One region of the Pseudomonas sp. GW821-FHT09C09 genome, then DNA from elsewhere that is predicted to be linked to it. Evidence: predicted binding sites of a transcription regulator. Region 1 holds the regulator's gene; each other region holds the start of a gene.
The links. Region 1 encodes FliA, which starts transcription of late flagellar genes. Its sites were predicted from a motif close to CTAAAGTTTNNNNNNNNNNNGCCGNTAA; they were not measured.
Positions count from the first base shown of each region.

Region 2: AC07NR_RS06295 (methyl-accepting chemotaxis protein) is a predicted target of FliA. The motif match lies at 2,514-2,541, and genes of this name have one in related genera.
Region 3: motA (flagellar motor stator protein MotA) is a predicted target of FliA. The motif match lies at 3,648-3,675, and genes of this name have one in related genera.
Region 4: AC07NR_RS17945 (flagellar protein MotY) is a predicted target of FliA. The motif match lies at 1,937-1,964, and genes of this name have one in related genera.

Region 1 covers NZ_JBWKPF010000001.1:117,396-122,104, forward strand. The annotation lists gene AC07NR_RS00570 (chemotaxis protein CheA) at 1-1,314, opposite strand, end outside; gene AC07NR_RS00575 (protein phosphatase CheZ) at 1,354-2,142, opposite strand; gene AC07NR_RS00580 (chemotaxis response regulator CheY) at 2,160-2,531, opposite strand; gene fliA (RNA polymerase sigma factor FliA) at 2,699-3,439, opposite strand; gene fleN (flagellar synthesis regulator FleN) at 3,436-4,266, opposite strand; gene flhF (flagellar biosynthesis GTPase FlhF) at 4,380-4,709, opposite strand, start outside.
Region 2 covers NZ_JBWKPF010000002.1:273,936-278,644, forward strand. The annotation lists gene AC07NR_RS06285 (AAA family ATPase) at 1-110, opposite strand, end outside; gene pnuC (nicotinamide riboside transporter PnuC) at 107-670, opposite strand; gene AC07NR_RS06295 (methyl-accepting chemotaxis protein) at 752-2,386, opposite strand; gene AC07NR_RS06300 (undecaprenyl-diphosphate phosphatase) at 2,691-3,521, shown strand; gene AC07NR_RS06305 (DUF1294 domain-containing protein) at 3,518-3,946, shown strand; gene AC07NR_RS06310 (MmcQ/YjbR family DNA-binding protein) at 3,949-4,308, opposite strand; gene AC07NR_RS06315 (LysR substrate-binding domain-containing protein) at 4,305-4,709, opposite strand, start outside.
Region 3 covers NZ_JBWKPF010000004.1:211,578-216,286, reverse strand. The annotation lists gene AC07NR_RS14515 (lectin OAA family protein) at 1-244, shown strand, start outside; gene asd (archaetidylserine decarboxylase) at 305-1,165, opposite strand; gene AC07NR_RS14505 (rhodanese-like domain-containing protein) at 1,184-1,999, opposite strand; gene AC07NR_RS14500 (HDOD domain-containing protein) at 2,039-3,577, opposite strand; gene motA (flagellar motor stator protein MotA) at 3,744-4,595, shown strand; gene motB (flagellar motor protein MotB) at 4,599-4,709, shown strand, end outside.
Region 4 covers NZ_JBWKPF010000005.1:299,300-304,008, forward strand. The annotation lists gene AC07NR_RS17940 (argininosuccinate synthase) at 1-832, opposite strand, end outside; gene AC07NR_RS17945 (flagellar protein MotY) at 962-1,870, opposite strand; gene pyrC (dihydroorotase) at 2,031-3,077, shown strand; gene rnt (ribonuclease T) at 3,074-3,748, shown strand; gene AC07NR_RS17960 (peroxiredoxin) at 3,823-4,425, opposite strand.

The DNA.
Region 1 (4,709 bases):
CGGCTGCATCCGGGTCTTCATGACAGCGGTCTGCAGGTCGGCGGTAACCACGTCGAGGTTCGACACGGCCTTCTGCATCGACTCGTCGCCGCTGTTCAGGCCCAGACGCACCAGACGGTTACGCACCAGTACCAGCTCGCCGACCATGTTCATGATTTCGTCGAGACGCGCGGTGTCCACACGCACGGTGGTCTCGGCTTCGCTCGCCGGTTTTTCCGGTGGCGGAGTCGCCGGAGCACGGGCCGGAGCCGGTGCAGCAGCGGCAGCCGGTTTGGCCGGTTCGGCTTTAGGCTCAGGCGCTTTTGCAGCAGGTTTCGCCGCAGCGGCCGGGGCCTTGGCAGCAGGCGCTGCAACAGCAGAAGCATTGCCGGCCGTCACGACGGCACCGGTGGCAACGTCAGTGAACTTGCCTTTGCCATGCAGATCGTCGAGCAGCGATTCGAACTCGTGGTCGGTGATCAGATCGCTACCGGCTGCAGCCGCTGCCGGAGCAGCATTTGCATTCGAAGGGACGGACGCAATCGCCGACTCCAGCGCATCGACAGCAAAGTTACCCTTGCCGTGCAACTGATCGAGCAAGGCTTCGAATTCGTCGTCGGTGATGTCCGAGCTGTCGCCCGCCGCCGGAGCCGCAGGCGCAGCGGCAGCCGGTGCCACGGCGTCCGCCGCGAACTGGCCCTTGCCGTGCAACTGGTCGAGCAGCGACTCGAACTCGGCGTCGGTGATTTCATCGCTGGCCGCTTCGTCGGAAGCCGGCGCAGCGGCAGCCGCCGGGGCTTCGGCTTCGGCCTTGACGGCGTTCAGCGAGTCCAGCAACTGTTCAAATTCGTTATCGGTGATGTCGCCGGAGTCGCCGGTTTCGTTTTCAACGACCAGCTCTTCGATCATCTCGGCCACAGGCGAAGCCGGAGCCTCATCCGCCGATTGCGGTTCGGCCAGGCGCGCCAGGGCGGCCAGCAGTTCCGGAGTTGCAGCGGTAATCGGGCTGCGGTCGCGGACTTCGCTGAACATGCTGTTCACCGCGTCCAGCGCTTCGAGCACCACGTCCATCAGTTCTGCATCTACGCGACGTTCACCCTTGCGCAGGATGTCGAACACGTTTTCGGCGATGTGACAGCACTCCACCAGCTCATTGAGCTGAAGGAAGCCGGCGCCCCCTTTTACAGTGTGGAAACCGCGAAAAATTGCGTTGAGCAGATCTGCGTCATCCGGGCGGCTTTCCAGCTCGACCAGTTGTTCGGACAGTTGCTCAAGAATCTCGCCGGCCTCAACCAGGAAATCCTGAAGGATCTCTTCATCGGCGCCGAAGCTCATTAATGGGGTGCTCCTACAGGTCTAAAAACCCAAAAAAACTCAAAATCCAAGGCTGGATAGCAAATCGTCCACATCGTCCTGACCGGACACAACGTCTTCTCGTTTATCGGCATGAATCTGCGGACCTTCACCCTGCGAGAGATGTTTTTGTGGATCTTTTTCAGCGAGCATCGCCGCACGGTCATGTTCGATGCCCGCAAAGCGGTCAACCTGACTGGCCATAAGGACGAGTTTGAGCAAATTGCTTTCGACTTCGGTGACCAGTTGGGTCACGCGCTTGATCACCTGACCGGTGAGGTCCTGGTAATCCTGGGCCAGCAGGATGTCGTTGAGGTTGCTCGACACCGCGCGGTTGTCCGCGCTGCTGCGTGACAGAAAACCGTCGACCCGACGCGCCAGTTCGCGGAACTCTTCAGCCCCGACTTCGCGGCGCATGAAACGTCCCCAGTCGGCACTCAACGCCTGGGCTTCATCAGCCAGACCATTGACCACCGGCGTGGCGCTTTCCACCAGATCCATGGTGCGGTTGGCCGCAGCTTCGGTCAGCTTGACCACATAGCCCAGGCGCTCGGTCGCATCAGTGATCTGCGACACTTCCTCGGCCTGCGGCATGTGCGGGTCGATCTGGAAGTTGACGATTGCACTGTGCAGTTCGCGCGTGAGCTTGCCGACTTCCTGGTACAGGCCACGGTCACGGGTCTGATTGAGCTCATGGATCAGTTGCACAGCGTCGCCGAACCTGCCTTTTTCAAGGCTTTCGACCAGTTCGACCGCGTGTTTTTTCAGCGTCGACTCGAAGTCGCCCTGTGAAGATTCTTTATGCTCCATAGCTCCCCCGCGCGTCATCAGCCGATGCGTTCGAAAATCTTCTCGATTTTTTCTTTCAGCGCCTGAGCCGTGAAAGGTTTGACCACGTAGCCGTTAACGCCGGCCTGGGCCGCTTCGATGATCTGCTCGCGCTTGGCTTCAGCGGTCACCATCAGCACCGGCAGGTGCTTGAGCTTTTCATCGGCGCGCACGTGACGCAGCAGGTCGATACCGGTCATGCCGGGCATGTTCCAGTCGGTCACCAGAAAGTCGATGCTGCCGCTGTTGAGCACCGGAATGGCGGTGGTGCCATCGTCGGCTTCAACGGTGTTGGTGAACCCGAGGTCACGCAACAGGTTCTTGATGATCCGCCGCATCGTTGAGAAGTCATCAACGATGAGGATTTTCATGTCTTTGTTCAATTCGACCTCCAAGCAGTCTTAAACGCGTCCAGCACCTGGACGCGCCATTTCAATCAATCCGGCAAAGCACTCGATGACTGTCTGGAGCACAACAGAGCAAGACCGGTGCCGTTCACCACCGCACCAGCCTCGTTCGCAGTGTCCCCACACTGCCTTCAGCGCGCTCGCCACTCCCCCAAACGCCCCCGCAAGCGGGCCGCGCACTGGCTGTGTAACTGGCTGACCCGCGATTCACTGACGCCAAGGACTTCACCGATTTCCTTGAGGTTCAGCTCTTCGTCGTAGTACAGCGCCAACACCAGTCGCTCACGCTCCGGCAAATTGGCAATCGCGTCCGCCAGCGCCGCCTGGAAGCGTTCATCTTCCAGATCGCGTGACGGCTCAAGATGAGCACTGGCGCCATCCTCGTGCAGCCCTTCGTGTTCGCCGTCCTGCAACAGGTCGTCGAAACTGAACAGTCGGCTGCCCAGGGTGTCGTTCAAAATCCCGTAGTAATCGTCGAGACTCAACTGGAGTTCGGCCGCAACCTCGTGATCTTTAGCGTCACGGCCGGTTTTAGCTTCAATCGAGCGAATCGCGTCGCTGACCATACGGGTATTGCGGTGAACCGAGCGCGGTGCCCAGTCCCCCTTGCGTACTTCATCGAGCATCGCGCCGCGGATCCGGATGCCCGCGTACGTTTCGAAACTGGCGCCCTTGCTGGCGTCGTATTTGGTCGAGACTTCGAGCAGGCCGATCATCCCGGCCTGAATCAGGTCTTCGACCTGCACACTGGCCGGCAACCGCGCCAGCAAGTGGTAGGCGATGCGTTTGACCAGTGGCGCGTAACGCTCGATCAGCTCGTACTGCGCGTCACGCGCCGACTTTTTGTAAAGGTTCATACCGCTGGCGGTCATAGCACAGGTCCTGCCGTTTGCTGCACGAGGCGCTCGACGAAAAATTCGAGATGGCCGCGCGGGTTGGCGGGCAGCGGCCAGGTGTCGACCTTTTGCGCGATCGCCTTGAATGCCAGTGCGCACTTGGAACGCGGGAAGGCTTCATAGACCGCACGCTGCTTCTGCACCGCCTTGCGCACGCTTTCGTCGTAAGGCACCGCACCGACGTATTGTAAGGCGACGTCAAGGAAGCGATCCGTGACCTTGGTCAACTTCGCGAACAGGTTGCGACCTTCCTGCGGGCTCTGGGCCATGTTGGCCAGGACGCGGAAGCGGTTCATGCCGTAATCGCGGTTGAGCAGCTTGATCAGCGCGTAGGCGTCGGTGATCGAGGTCGGCTCGTCGCAGACCACCAGCAACACTTCTTGCGCCGCGCGAACGAAACTGACTACCGAGTCACCAATACCCGCAGCGGTGTCGATCACGAGTACGTCGAGATTGTCGCCGATGTCACTGAATGCCTGAATCAGACCGGCATGCTGGGCCGGGCTCAGGTGAACCATGCTTTGCGTGCCGGAAGCGGCCGGCACGATGCGGATCCCGCCGGGACCTTGCAACAGCACGTCGCGCAGCTCGCAGCGGCCCTCGATCACATCGGCCAAAGTACGTTTGGGCGTCAGGCCCAGCAGAACGTCGACGTTCGCCAGACCCAGGTCGGCATCCAGCAGCATGACCCGACGGCCAAGCTCTGCCAGCGCCAGGGACAAGTTCACTGACACGTTAGTCTTGCCGACGCCACCTTTGCCGCCGGTCACCGCGATCACCTGTACGGGATGCATGCTGCCCATGTTATTTCTTTACCTTGTCTTGCATAGACGGAGGCCACATTACTGGCTGCGCGTTCACAACCGGAACAATGCGTGGCAGACCATCGATGTAGGTACAAAAACTGTTCATTACCTCAGCCAACCTGCTTGGTCGGGCTGTGGTAGATATCAGCGAACATGTCAGCCATGGCTTCTTCGCTGGGTTCTTCCTGCATTTGCACGCTGACGGCGCGGCTGACCAATTGATGACGGCGCGGCAGATGCAGATCATCCGGAATCCGTGGGCCATCGGTCAGGTAGGCGACCGGCAGTTCATGACTGATCGCCAGGCTCAGCACTTCGCCAAGGCTGGCCGTCTCATCCAGTTTAGTCAGGATGCACCCGGCGAGCCCGCAACGCTTGTAACTGTGATAAGCGGCGGTTAGAACCTGTTTCTGGCTGGTGGTTGCCAGCACCAGATAATT
Region 2 (4,709 bases), on a different contig from region 1:
AACCAGCGCACGTACTCGTCCACCCGCAGACCGCCGAACTGTTGCTGCAACCTGGCCGCCAGCCAGCTCTTGCCGGTGGATTCCGGACCGGTCAGAACAACGACTTTCATGCGCGCAACGCCGGATCGGCGCGCCATTCCCGCCAGCCCAGCACCGCGATCAGGGTGAAGAGGGCGTACAGCGCAGCGGTGAGGTAAAGGCCCTTATAAAGAAACAGGCCGACGAAGATCACATCCAGCACGAACCACAGCGCCCAGCATTGCAGGCGCTTGTGCGCCATCCAGAACTGCGCGACCAGGCTGAAAGCGGTCAGCGCCGCGTCGAGCCAGGGCTGCGCGGCATCGGTCCAGTGCGCCATGGCCGCGCCCAGCAAAAGGCTGCCGGCGGCGCCAATAGCCAGCCCTTGCAGAATCGAACGGGAGTCGAGCCGGCTGACCTCACGCCCGTCATGCATCGTCCCGGCCCGGGTCCATTGCCACCAGCCGTAGACTTGCAGCGCGGCGTAAACCACTTGCAGCAACATGTCCGAATACAGCTTCACCTCGAAGAAGATCCAGCTGTAGAGCAGCACCATGACCAGCCCGATCGGCCAGCACCAGGGGTTCTGTTTGACCGTCAGCCAGACGGCGATCACACCGAGGGCGGCGGCAAACAGTTCGAGCCCGGACATGCAAGATCCTTGGAGGGAGTAAAAGAGGGAGCGGATTGTACCCAAAAACCGGTGGGAGTGAGCTCCCACCGGTGACCGGGATCAGACGCGGAACTGGCGCAGCAATCCGTTCAGTTGCTCGCTCAACTGTCCGAGCCGCACGCTGGCGGCACTCGACTGCTCGGCAGCCAGTGCGGTGCTGTGGGACAGGCCGGCAGCCTGGGTGACGTTCTGGTTGATGTCCTCGACCACGTGCGCCTGTTGCAGGGTCGCACTGGCGATGGAAGCGTTCAGGCCATTGAGGTTGCGCAGTGCCTGGCCGATGGCATTGAGGCTGGCGCCGGCCAGTCCGGCCTGCTCGATGGTCAGTTGCGACGCCTTGCTGCTGTCGCCGATCACCTTAACGGCGGCTTCGGAATGATTTTGCAGGCGCTCGATCATCGACTGGATTTCCGCCGTGGATTTCTGCGTGCGTTGCGCCAGCAGGCGGACTTCATCGGCCACCACGGCAAAACCCCGGCCCTGTTCGCCGGCCCTGGCGGCTTCGATGGCGGCGTTGAGTGCCAGCAGGTTGGTCTGCTCGGCGATCGAACGGATCACTTCCAGAACGCTGCCGATCTGCGTGCTTTCGGTTGCCAGCGTACGAATCACTTCGACGGCCTGATCGATGGTGCCGGACAACTTGTCGATCTGTTGCAGGCTGCCGTCGATGTTGATCTGGCCCTGTTGCGCCTGGGCTTCGGCATCGCGCATTTCGTTGGCGGCATGCTCGGCGTTCTTCGCCACATCCTGCACGCCGTAGGTGACTTCGTTGATGGCCGTCGCCACCAGCTCCATCTGCTGTGACTGTTGCTGGCTGCGTTGTTGGGCCTGGCTCGCGTCATTGCCCAGCTCAGTGGAGGACTGGCCCAGCGCGCTGGCCGACACCTGCAAATCGCCGATCACCCGGCGCAGCTTGGCGGTAAAGGCATTGAAGTGATGGGCCAGTTGCGTGACTTCATCCTGGCCGTGGGTGTCGAGGCTGCGGGTCAGGTCGCTTTCGCCGCTGGCGATGTTGGCCATGGCGTTCACGGTTTCCTGCAAGGGGCGGACGATGCTGCGGGCAATCAGAATCACCAGCACGCCCATGATCAGCGCGATCACCAGGCCTACGACAGAAGCCTTGATCACCTGGCCCTGAAACTCGGCCTGCACATCGTCGACATACACACCGGAACCCAGCACCCAGCCCCACGGCTCGAACAGTTTCACGTAGGAGGTCTTGGCCACCGGCTCGCTGGCACCGGGTTTCGGCCAACGGTAATCGACCATGCCGGCGCCCTTGGCTTTGGCAATGGCAACCATCTCGTTGAACACCGCAAAGCCGTCCGGGTCGCGGATCGCCGAGAGGTTCTGGCCTTCGAGCTTGGGATTGGTCGGATGCATGACCATCACGGGTGTGAGGTCGTTGATCCAGAAGTAATCGTTCTGGTCATAACGCAGGCCGCGAATCGCGGTCAGCGCCTGTTTCTGGGCGGCGTCACGGGTCAGGGTTCCGGCCGCTTCCAGGCCTTGGTAGTAGGTCAGCAAACCGCTGGCGGTCTGCACCACATGCTGGGTTTTCTGGGCCTTGGCGTGATACAGGTCATCGTGGATCTGCTTGAGCATCAACAGGCCCAGGGTCAGCAGCATGACCACCGCCACAATCAAGATGAGCCACAAGCGTCGGCTGATCGACACACTGCGCAAGCTGTTCATAACGCTGTCACTCCGATTTCTTTTTCTTGTAATAAATCACCGCCAGCATCCAACCACGTTTCAGTGGCCGGGCATACGCGACCCAAGTCGTAGAGCGCGGCAGCGCTATTGCGGCTTGTCTGTTAGGATTTCGGCCCCGTGGGGGAAAACCTGAACCCAAGTTGCCATTTCACGGAATTTTGACCGTTTCGTGTGGATCCTTGGCCCGCGGAATCGGTACAGCAACAAACCGCTACGCTGATCGCAGTGAACGTAAAAAAATACTATCGGGGCATGCCTGAGCGCATCGCTCTTTGGGGGATTGATGGACCTTTGGACCGCCTTGCAGGCACTGATTCTCGGAGTTGTAGAAGGGCTGACGGAGTTTTTGCCCATATCCAGTACCGGACACCAGATCATCGTCGCCGACCTGCTGAATTTCGGCGGCGAACGCGCCATGGCGTTCAACATCATCATCCAGCTCGGCGCGATTCTCGCGGTGGTCTGGGAGTTTCGCCGCAAGATTCTCGACGTGGTCATCGGCTTGCCGACCCAGCCGAGTGCACGACGCTTTACCGCCAACCTGCTGATCGCCTTCCTGCCCGCCGTGGTGCTGGGCGTGATCTTTGCCGATCTGATTCACAAATACCTGTTCAACCCGATCACTGTGGCGACGGCTTTGGTCGTGGGCGGCTTCATCATGTTGTGGGCCGAGCGCCGGCAGCATGAAGTGCACGCCGAAACCGTGGACGAAATCACCTGGAAAGATGCGTTGAAGGTCGGCTTCGCCCAATGTCTGGCGATGATCCCGGGCACCTCGCGCTCCGGCTCGACCATCATCGGCGGCCTGTTGTTCGGTCTGTCGCGCAAGACCGCCACCGAGTTCTCGTTCTTCCTGGCGATGCCGACCATGGTCGGTGCGGCGGTGTATTCGGGCTACAAGTACCGTGCGCTGTTCGTGCCGGCGGACTTCCCGGTGTTTGCCATCGGTTTTGTCACTGCATTCGTTTTCGCCATGATCGCCGTGCGCGGTTTGCTGAAGTTCATCGCCAGCCACAGCTACGCGGCATTCGCCTGGTACCGGATCGTGTTCGGCCTGTTGATTCTGGCGACCTGGCAGTTCGGCTGGGTGGACTGGGCGGCGGCCAAGGCATGAGTGATTCCCGCGCACGCCGCCCGGATCGCGGCCCGTCCGGTGGCAGCATCCAGCATCTGAAGTTGAAGTTGTTCGTGTTGCTGATTGTCTGCGCGTTGCCGCTGTTCGGTTCGCTGTCGATGTGGCTGCGCGGGATCTCATTGGTGCCGTTGATGGCCTACGGGATTGTCAGCGTGCTGGCGTTCTTCCTGTACTGGGCCGACAAGCGCAAGGCCCGCGCCGACGCCTGGCGCACTCCGGAAAACGTCCTGCACGCCGTGGAACTGGCGGGCGGCTGGCCGGGTGCATTGATCGCCCAGCAAGTCTTCCGGCACAAGACGCGCAAGGTGTCGTTTCAGATTCTGTTCTGGGTGATCGTCGCGCTGCACCAGGTGTTCTGGATCGATCAGCTGTTCCTCGGTTCGAACCTGTTGGCGCTGGGGTAGGGCTACAGCAGCAACCCCGCCTGGGTTTTCTTCGGCAGCTTGCTCACCACCAACTGGTGAGAACGTTGCAGCAACCCCCGCAGTTCCTCGGCGCCCAAGGGGTAGGGCGGGTGCATGATGATCCACTGCGCCCGCGCCAGGTACGGCGCCGGGTGAATGCCCGGCCGGTCGCAATGACCGAGAAACAGGTCCTTGTCGACCTTGAACGCCAGCGACTCACCGCGCAGCCCCTGCAAGGCGAACATCTTGTTGCCGGCAATCGAAAACACCCGCACACCGCCCCATTTATAGTCTTCCCGGGCGCCGGGCAATGCCAGGCAGAAATCCGCGACATCCTTCTCGCTCATCTTTCCTTGTTTCATAACAGCCGCTCTCCACAGGCATTGAACGATTCCACCAGATGATCGATCCACGCGCGCACCGCCGGCATCACCCCGCGCCGGTGCGGATACACCGCTTGCAGCCAACCGCCGGGCAACGACCAGTCCGGCAGCAGTTGCACCAGCGTGCCGTTGTTCAGCTCCGCCTCGCAATACATCATCGGCAGCAGGGTGAAACCCTGGCCGGCCAGCACGCAAGCCTTGCGCACGATGAAGTCGTCGATGCCCAGCCGGGCTTCCAGCGCCAGATCGCAACTCTTGCCGTGCTGATCGAGCAGGCGTACATGCACCATGCGATCGGCCTCCAGCGCGCCGAGCACCGGCAGGGTTTTCAAGTCCTGCGGATGATTGATTTCCACGCCCTGTATAAAGGAAGGGCTCGC
Region 3 (4,709 bases), on a different contig from region 1:
CGCCGGCGAAGGCCCTATTGGCTTCAAGGCTCAGCGCACTGGTCAGAACCAGTACAACGTCGAGAACCAGTGGGGTGGCAACGATGCCCCATGGCATCCAGGTGGCAAATGGGTGATCGGCGGTCGGGATAACCAGAACGTTATCGCGTTGAATGTCAGCTCGAGTGACGGCGGGAAAAACCTCAGCGGCACCAATACCTACGCCAACGAAGGGCCGATCGGCTTCCGTGGGCAGATAGAGTAACGGCGCCGTTCAGGTCGTGTCCGCCCCTTCGCAGACGTGCGCAGGGGCGGATTAGCAGGTTCAGGCGTTCGACAGTGCCAGGGCCTGACCCATCTGTACCGGCGAGCCGGCTTTCAGTTCTTCAACCCACTTCACCTGATCCGGCCCGAACAGCACGATCGCGGTCGAACCCAGCTTGAAACGACCCAGTTCGGCGCCTTTTTCCAGATGAATCGGTGCGCGGGCAGCTTCGTCGTAGCGGAAGGTTTTCAGCTCACGCTTTGGCGGCGTGACCGGGCCAGCCCACACGGTTTCGATCGAAGCCACGATCATCGCGCCCACCAGCACCACGGCCATCGGCCCGCGCTCGGTGTCGAAGATGCACGCTACGCGCTCGTTGCGGGCGAACAGTTCCGGAACGTTTTCAGCGGTGGTCTGGTTGACCGAGAAGATCCGGCCCGGGATGTAGACCATTTCGCGCAGGGTGCCGGCCAGCGGCATGTGCACGCGGTGGTAGTCCTTCGGCGACAGGTAGACAGTGGCGAATTCGCCGCCCATGAACGGCGCGGCATTGGCTGCATCGCCACCCAGCAGTTCCAGCACGCTAAAGCTGTGGCCCTTGGCCTGGAAGATGCGGCCGTGCTCGATCGGGCCGAGCTGGCTGATCGCACCGTCGGCCGGGCTGAGAATCGCGCCCGGCGTTTGGTCCAGCGGACGTGCGCCGTCTTTCAGTGCGCGGGTGAAGAACGCGTTGAAGTGCTCGTAAGCGGTCACGTCTTCAACCAGCGCCTGGGACATGTCCACCTGATAACGCTTGGCGAACCAGGTGGTGAAGGCATTCTTGAACCAGCGCACACGGCACTCGGCGATGCAGCCGGCCAGGCGCGACAGCAAATGGTGAGGCAGCAGGTACTGGCTGATGATAAACAAACGCTCTTTCATGACTGTCCTTAAAAATCCTTAAAGCTCGACGGGGGTGTCGGGGTGGTTGCCCCATTCGCCCCAGGAACCGGCGTAGCCCTTGACCCGCGGATAACCGAGGGCCTTGGCCACCAGATAAGTGAAACCGGACCGGTGGTGGGTCTGGCAGTGAGTGATGATTTCTTTGTCCCTGGTGATCCCGAGGTTTTCGAGGATCTGCGGCATGTCGGTACGGATGCGCAACTGGCGCGACTGATCCATACCTGCCGTCCATTCGAAATTGACTGCGCCGGGGATGTGTCCACCCTTGGCCGCCAAGACTTTCTCGCCGGAATACTCCAGTGGCCCGCGAGCATCCCAGATCGCCAGATCAGCAGCACCGAGGCGGCTTTGCAGGTATTCGCGGGTGGCGGTCGGTTCGTCGCGCAGGGTCAGGGCCACCGGACCGCCGACTGCAGGAGGGATCTGGATCGACATCGGCGAACCTTCCGCCAGCCATGCCGGCAGACCGCCGTCGAGGTAGTGGTACTGGTCGTGACCGATCACGTCGAGCAGCCAGATGAAGCGCCCGGCCCAACCGCCGCCTTCGTCGTCATAGACCACGTAGACTGCGTCCTTGTTGTGGCCCAGTTCACCGAACAGTTCCTCGAGTTTTTCTTTTGTCGGCAGCAGGCCCGGAGCCGGTGCCTGGCCCAGCTGGGTGCGCTTCGGATCGACGAAGCGTGCGCCGGGAATATGACCCTCGGCATAGCGGGCGGCGCTGGTCAGATCCACCAGAATCAGGTTGCGGGCGTCGAGGCGCGGGAGCAGGTCGCTCGGCTCGATCACCAGCGCCAGGCCAGAGAAGTCAGACATGTGAGGTCTCCAGAGCACAAAGGGGAAGGATTGTAGCTGTCATTGGCCGCGCTGGCTAAAGCTGTGCAGGGCTTTCTCGATGCACTGCGCGGTTTTGCCGAAGGCTTGCACGGTGATGTCGGCGAACGGTCCGCCACCCTGGTCGGCGACCACAATCATGATCACCCGGCCGTTATGGACCAGCGAGCGCAGAAACAGATGCTCGCCACGGAACAGCGTACGCAGGGACGGCGGCAGCAGGGCGGAAAATTGGGCGTTGTTCTCCGGAGTGATCCGCACTTGTGCCTGCTGCGCGAGCAAGCGTTGCAACACGGTGCTTTGGCTGACGACGAAGTTCAGCGCAGCGGCTTCCTTCGGCAAACCGGAAATCTGATGCACCCGCAGACTGGACTGGGCGCGGTCGGCCATCAGGATCATCACCCGGCGCATGCCGCTGGCCACCAGCGCGTCGCGGGCGGCGATGGTCAGGTGCATGGCGTTGGTGAAACGGCTCGGTTCGGCCAGCAGTTCGGCGCATTGCCGGCGCCATTTGGCGAGGTCGTCGGCATTGGGTGCAGCGGCCGGCAACAGGCCGGCGGGCAGGCGATGGGTGCCCCACGGCCACAGCAGGGAAACCGCCGGGTGCCACAGATCCGGCATCGAATGCCGGCGGGCGCTGTTGGCGGCCTGCTGGTGCAACTGTTGTTGCACCTCGTCCATCGAGATTTGCAGATAAAGGCTGGTCAGGTACTGCCAGCGCTCGCTGTGCGGACTGTCCCAGGCTTGTTGCGCCGACAGCGCCAGACCATTGGCCAGCAGCACGGTGTTGGCTGGCTGATTGAGCCAGTGGCGCAGGGTCGGGTCGTCATCGAGGCGGTTCTGTTGGCGCAACGGGTGATCGACGTCGCGGGCGATCCGCAGAACCTTGACCAGTTCGCGTTGCTCGGTGAGCAGCAATCGATACCCCTGCTGTACCCAGATCGGCAGGCGCCAGGCTTCGACCAGTGCCGCACCGATCTTCAGCAGGCGCACGCCGAACAATTGTTTTTCCACGTCGCGGGCCGATTCGCCCTTGTGGATGACCCGTACTTCCCATTCTTCGAGCAGTTTGGGAAAGGTCAGCGCCAGCGGCCACAGCGGCGACAGAAACAACAGGCTGCCCCAGTGAATGTCCTGCCACAGCCGCGCCAGGCGACTGGCAAAAAAACCGTTGGCCTGCTGCGTGGCGTGCTGGCTGATCATCTGAATCTGGCGCAGGGCCTGGGGAATTTGCGCCTGCGGTTCGGCGGGCAGGCGTGCCAGTAGTTCTTCGGTGCGGGCGAGCCCCAGGCGATTGATCGCCACCTCGAGATTTTCCGCCGGTGCGGTCAGGCTGCCCTGGGTATGGCGGTTGGCTTCGCGGATGATGCTCAGGGCCAGCGCCGGGCTGTCCTGCATCAGGTCGGCAATGTCGCGCAACGAGCTGCGATTGTCGCGGATCGCCCGGCAGACCTTGTCGTGGGCCTCTTGCGGCACCGGCAGGCGCACGCCATCGAGCAGCTTCACCCAGCCATCGAGTGTGGTGGGTTTTACGTGTGGGACGTTCGTTTCATTAGCCATGTCTGGACGAGATCTTCACTGACTGTAGACGCGCCCGGCATGGGCTAAATTGGCTTTTCGCCTGAACTGGCTATAGTCTGGCGCAGTTTTGCCGATAAGTAGAAGAAGAGATTTTTTAACTTCCGAATATGACCTTGAACCCGACTTAAATAAGTACTTTCTACCTATGGCTAAAATTATCGGCATCATCGTCGTATTCGCGAGCGTGCTCGGCGGATACGTGCTCTCCCACGGCAAGATTGCCGCCCTGATCCAGCCCTTCGAGGTGATGATCATCGGCGGTGCGGCACTCGGAGCATTCCTCCAGGCCAACCCCGGTTACATGACCATGCACGTGCTCAAGAAATCCCTGGGCATGTTCAGCTCGCGTTTCAGCCACACGTTCTATCTGGAAGTGCTTGGCCTGATCTACGAAATCCTCAACAAGAGCCGCCGTGAAGGCATGATGGCCATCGAAGGCGACATCGAAGATGCCGCTGCAAGCCCTATCTTCGCCAAGTACCCGGCGGTGCTGAAAGACGAACGCATGACCGCGTTCATCTGCGATTACCTGCGCATCATGTCGTCCGGCAACATGGCGCCGCACGAGCTGGAAGGCTTGTTCGACATGGAACTGTACAGCCTCAAGGAAGACCTCGAGCATCCGTCCCACGCGGTGAACGGCATCGCCGACGCCATGCCGGGTTTCGGTATCGTCGCGGCGGTACTGGGTATCGTGGTGACCATGGCCTCCCTGGGTGAAGGCGATCAGAAGTCCATCGGTCTGCACGTAGGTGCGGCACTCGTGGGTACCTTCTTCGGTATTCTCGCGGCGTACGGTTTCTTCGGCCCGCTGGCGCACTCCCTGGCGCACGATGCCAAGGAAGAGCTGAACGTCTACGAAGCCATCAAGGCCTCGCTGGTGGCTTCGGCTTCCGGCATGCCGCCATCGCTGGCCGTGGAGTTCGGTCGCAAGGTTCTGTACCCGGCTCACCGTCCAAGCTTTGCCGAGCTGGAACAAGCCGTTCGCGGTCGTTAAGTCATGGAAAATAACCAGCCGATAATCATCAAGCGCGTCAAGCGCATCGCCGGCGGGCATCACGGCGGGGCGTGGAAGATCGCCTTCGCCGACTTCGCGACGGCGATGATGGCG
Region 4 (4,709 bases), on a different contig from region 1:
TTTCGTAGCAGCCACGGGACTTCATGCCGACGTAACGGTTTTCAACGATGTCGAGACGGCCGATACCGTGTTGACCACCGATCTTGTTCAGGGTCGCCAGTACGGTGGCCGGGGTCATTTCGACGCCGTCCAGCGCGACGATGTCGCCGTTGCGGTAGGTCAGTTCCAGGTATTGCGGGGTGTCGGGAGCCTTCTCCGGGGAGACGGTCCAGCGCCACATGTCTTCTTCGTGCTCGGTCCAGGTGTCTTCCAGCACGCCGCCTTCATAGGAAATGTGCAGCAGGTTGGCGTCCATCGAGTACGGGGATTTCTTCTTGCCGTGACGCTCGATCGGGATCGCGTGCTTCTCGGCGTAATCCATCAGCTTCTCGCGGGACAGCAGGTCCCACTCGCGCCAAGGGGCGATCACTTTTACGCCTGGCTTGAGCGCGTAGGCACCCAGTTCGAAACGTACCTGATCGTTGCCCTTGCCGGTCGCGCCGTGGGAAATGGCGTCGGCGCCGGTTTCGTTGGCGATTTCGATCAGACGCTTGGCGATCAGCGGACGCGCGATGGAAGTACCCAGCAGGTACTCGCCTTCGTAAACGGTGTTGGCGCGGAACATCGGGAACACGAAGTCACGCACGAATTCTTCGCGCAGGTCGTCGATGTAGATTTCTTTGACGCCCATGGCCTGCGCCTTGGCGCGAGCCGGCTCGACCTCTTCGCCCTGACCCAGGTCAGCGGTGAAGGTCACGACTTCACAGTTATAAGTATCCTGCAGCCACTTGAGGATCACCGAAGTGTCCAGGCCGCCGGAATACGCCAGAACGACCTTGTTTACGTCCGCCATGCCATCACTCCACGGGGTTCTACGGAAAGCCGAGGAGTCTACCGCTCAAACGCGATAATTTACAGAGGCGCGACAGCTTAAGACGACAAAGCGACAGAATCTGTCGAGAGCGCGACGATGACCGACAGGTCAGGAAGTCGCCGCGGCGTTGGCAGGCGTACTGGCTTGAGGTGCTGGAGCGGCAACCGGTGCCACCCGGGCCAGCTTCACGCTGACCCGCCGGTTTTTCGCCCGGTTGGCGGCGTTGGTGTTCGGTACCAGCGGGTATTGCTCGCCGTGGAAACGCACGGTGATCTGCGATTCGGCGATGCCGTTGGCCTTGAAGAAATCGACCACCGCCAGCGCACGACGGCGCGACAGCTCACGATTGGTCAGGCGATTGCCGCTGTTGTCGGAATAGCCATCGAGCTCAATGTGATTGACCGTCGGATCGGCCTTCATGAACTCGAGCATCACTTGCAGTTTGGCTTTCGCAGCGGCGTCCAGATCGGTGCCTTCGCCCGGAAAACCGACCTGCGAGTTTTTGACCTGATCGAAATTCTGCGGGAGCAGTTTCGCCACGCAGGTCTGGTAGTCGTTGAACGCCTTGCTGAACTTGACCGGCAGCAGGCGCACTTCGGAGACCCGCCCATCGCCGGAGGCACGTCGCACCACCGGGCTGCGACCTTCCAGCAAACCACTGATCAACCCGCCGGCCTGCGATTGCGAACTGTTGAACAGCACGTTGCCGGTGCCGATCCTGACGCTGCCCAGGTTGATGTCATTGCGTCCCGGCTGCCAGGGCGCTGCCGCCGCCAGCAAGGTTGCCGAACCACCGCCCAGCATCGCGTTGTAGGCATTCAGGCGAAAGATCGCCTGCTCGCCGGCCTTGCGCACGAACTGGCCCGAGCCGAAATCGGTGATCGGCTGCGTCAGGCGGCATTCGAACTTGTCGCCTTCGACCGTCCACTCAATGTTCTCCAGACGGGTCTGGTAGGTCAATGCCATCGCGGGAAGACTGGCAAACACACTGAGCAAGGCTAAATAACGCTGGCGCACGGGAGGCTCCATTGGCTTCTACAACAAAAAAGACCGATACATACATGTTTACGGCATACCTATGGGATATCGGACGCTCGTCGCAAAACTTGATAGCGAGTGCCTGCAAGAGTCTTTTCCGGTAGCATTCGCCTCAGTTTGACCCGCCTGGAATCCCCTCATGTCCGACCGCCTGACCCTGCTGCGTCCCGACGACTGGCACATTCATCTTCGCGATGGTGCCGTGTTGACCAATACCGTTGCAGATGTTGCGCGCACCTTTGGTCGCGCCATCATCATGCCTAACCTGGTACCTCCGGTGCGCAACGCCGCTGAAGCCGACGGCTATCGCCAGCGGATTCTCGCTGCCCGCCCGGCCGGCAGTCGTTTCGAGCCGTTGATGGTGCTGTACCTCACCGACCGTACCCAGCCCGAAGAAATTCGTGAAGCCAAGGCCAGCGGTTTTGTCCACGCGGCCAAGTTGTACCCGGCCGGCGCCACCACCAACTCCGATTCCGGGGTCACCAGCATCGACAAGATCTTCCCGGCGCTGGAAGCCATGGCCGAAGTCGGCATGCCGCTGTTGATCCACGGTGAAGTCACCCGTGGCGACGTCGACGTGTTCGACCGCGAAAAAATCTTCATCGACGAGCACATGCGCCGCGTGGTCGAGCGTTTCCCGACGCTCAAGGTCGTGTTCGAACACATCACCACCGGCGATGCCGTGCAGTTCGTCAACGAGGCTTCGGCCAACGTCGGCGCGACCATCACCGCGCATCACCTGCTGTACAACCGCAACCACATGCTGGTGGGCGGGATCCGGCCGCACTTCTATTGCCTGCCGATCCTCAAGCGTAATACGCATCAGGAAGCTCTGCTCGACGCGGCCACCAGTGGCAGCGCGAAGTTCTTCCTCGGCACCGACTCGGCGCCGCACGCCCAGCACGCCAAGGAAGCCGCCTGCGGCTGTGCCGGCTGCTACACCGCGTACGCCGCCATCGAGCTGTATGCCGAAGCCTTCGAGCAGCGCAATGCGCTGGACAAGCTCGAAGCCTTCGCCAGCCTCAATGGCCCGCGCTTCTACGGTCTGCCGGCCAACACCGACCGTATCACCCTGGTTCGTGAAGAATGGACCGCCCCGACCAGCCTGCCCTTCGGCGAGCTGAACGTTATCCCGCTGCGCGCCGGTGAAAAACTGCGCTGGCGCCTGCTGGAGGAACACGCGTGAGTGAAGACCATTTCGACGACGAACTGGACGGTCAAGGTGGCGGCGGTTCGCGCCATCCGATGGCAGCACGCTTTCGCGGCTACCTGCCGGTTGTCGTCGACGTAGAAACCGGAGGCTTCAACTCGGCCACCGACGCTCTGCTGGAGATTGCCGCGACCACCATCGCCATGGATGAAAAGGGTTTCGTCTACCCGGATCACACCTACTTCTTCCGTGTCGAGCCGTTCGAAGGCGCCAACATCGAAGCGGCGGCGCTGGAGTTCACCGGAATCAAGCTCGATCACCCGTTGCGCATGGCGGTCAGCGAAGAGACGGCCCTGACCGATATCTTCCGAGGCGTGCGCAAGGCCTTGAAGGCCAACGGTTGCAAGCGGGCGATCCTGGTCGGCCACAACAGCAGCTTCGACCTGGGCTTCCTCAACGCTGCCGTCGCGCGGCTGGACATGAAGCGCAATCCGTTCCACCCGTTCTCCAGCTTCGACACCGCGACCCTCGCGGGTCTGGCGTACGGTCAGACCGTACTGGCCAAGGCCTGTCAGGCAGCCGACATCGATTTCGATGGCCGTGAAGCGCACTCCGCGCGTTACGACACCGAAAAGACTGCCGAGCTGTTCTGCGGCATCGTCAACCGCTGGAAGCAGATGGGCGGCTGGGAAGACTTCGACGACTGATGGTCGTCGGGTTAAACCCCACGCATGAAAAAACCGGCTCAAGAGCCGGTTTTTTTGTACCTCGACGTTGCGCCTTACAGGGCAGCAGCGTTCTCGGTCAGGTATGCCGCAACGCCTTCCGGCGAAGCGTTCATGCCTTTGTCGCCTTTTTTCCAGTTGGCAGGGCAGACTTCGCCGTGCTCTTCGTGGAATTGCAGAGCGTCGACCAGACGGATCAGCTCTTCCATGTTACGGCCCAGCGGCAGGTCGTTGATGATCTGCGAGCGGACAACGCCCTTGTCGTCGATCAGGAATGCGCCACGGAAAGCCACGCCGCCTTCGGATTCAACGTCGTAGGCCTTGGCGATTTCGTGCTTCATGTCGGCAGCCATGGTGTATTTCACCTGGCCGATGCCGCCATTGTTGACCGGGGTGTTGCGCCAGGCGTTGTGGGTGAAGTGCGAGTCGATCGACACAGCGACCACTTCTACGTTGCGCGCCTTGAAGTCAGCCATGCGGTTGTCCAGAGCGATCAGCTCGGACGGGCAGACGAAGGTGAAGTCCAGCGGGTAGAAGAACACCAGGCCGTATTTGCCTTTGATGGCCGAGGACAGGGTGAAGCTGTCAACGATCTCGCCATTGCCGAGTACGGCCGGGACGGTGAAGTCAGGGGCTTGTTTGCCTACGAGTACGCTCATTGATATCTCCTGGTGTAGAAACTTGAAGTTCAGGGTCCGCGCCAGCCTGTCACCCTCAGGCGACAGCCCTGTGACACGAACCCCCTTCGCAAGGGCCGACCATCATACACTGCGTTTTTCGACTGTCCTCAAAGGTTTTTCGCGAAATCCCGGCTGGCATTCAGCCATTCACCACCGTTCGTCAGTCACAGCCGTTGGCGATGAAAACCGTTGGGAAAGCACTTTGACAATCATTCTCGTTAACATTAAGATCCATCGCAATTGAGCCACAACCAGCGACGGTT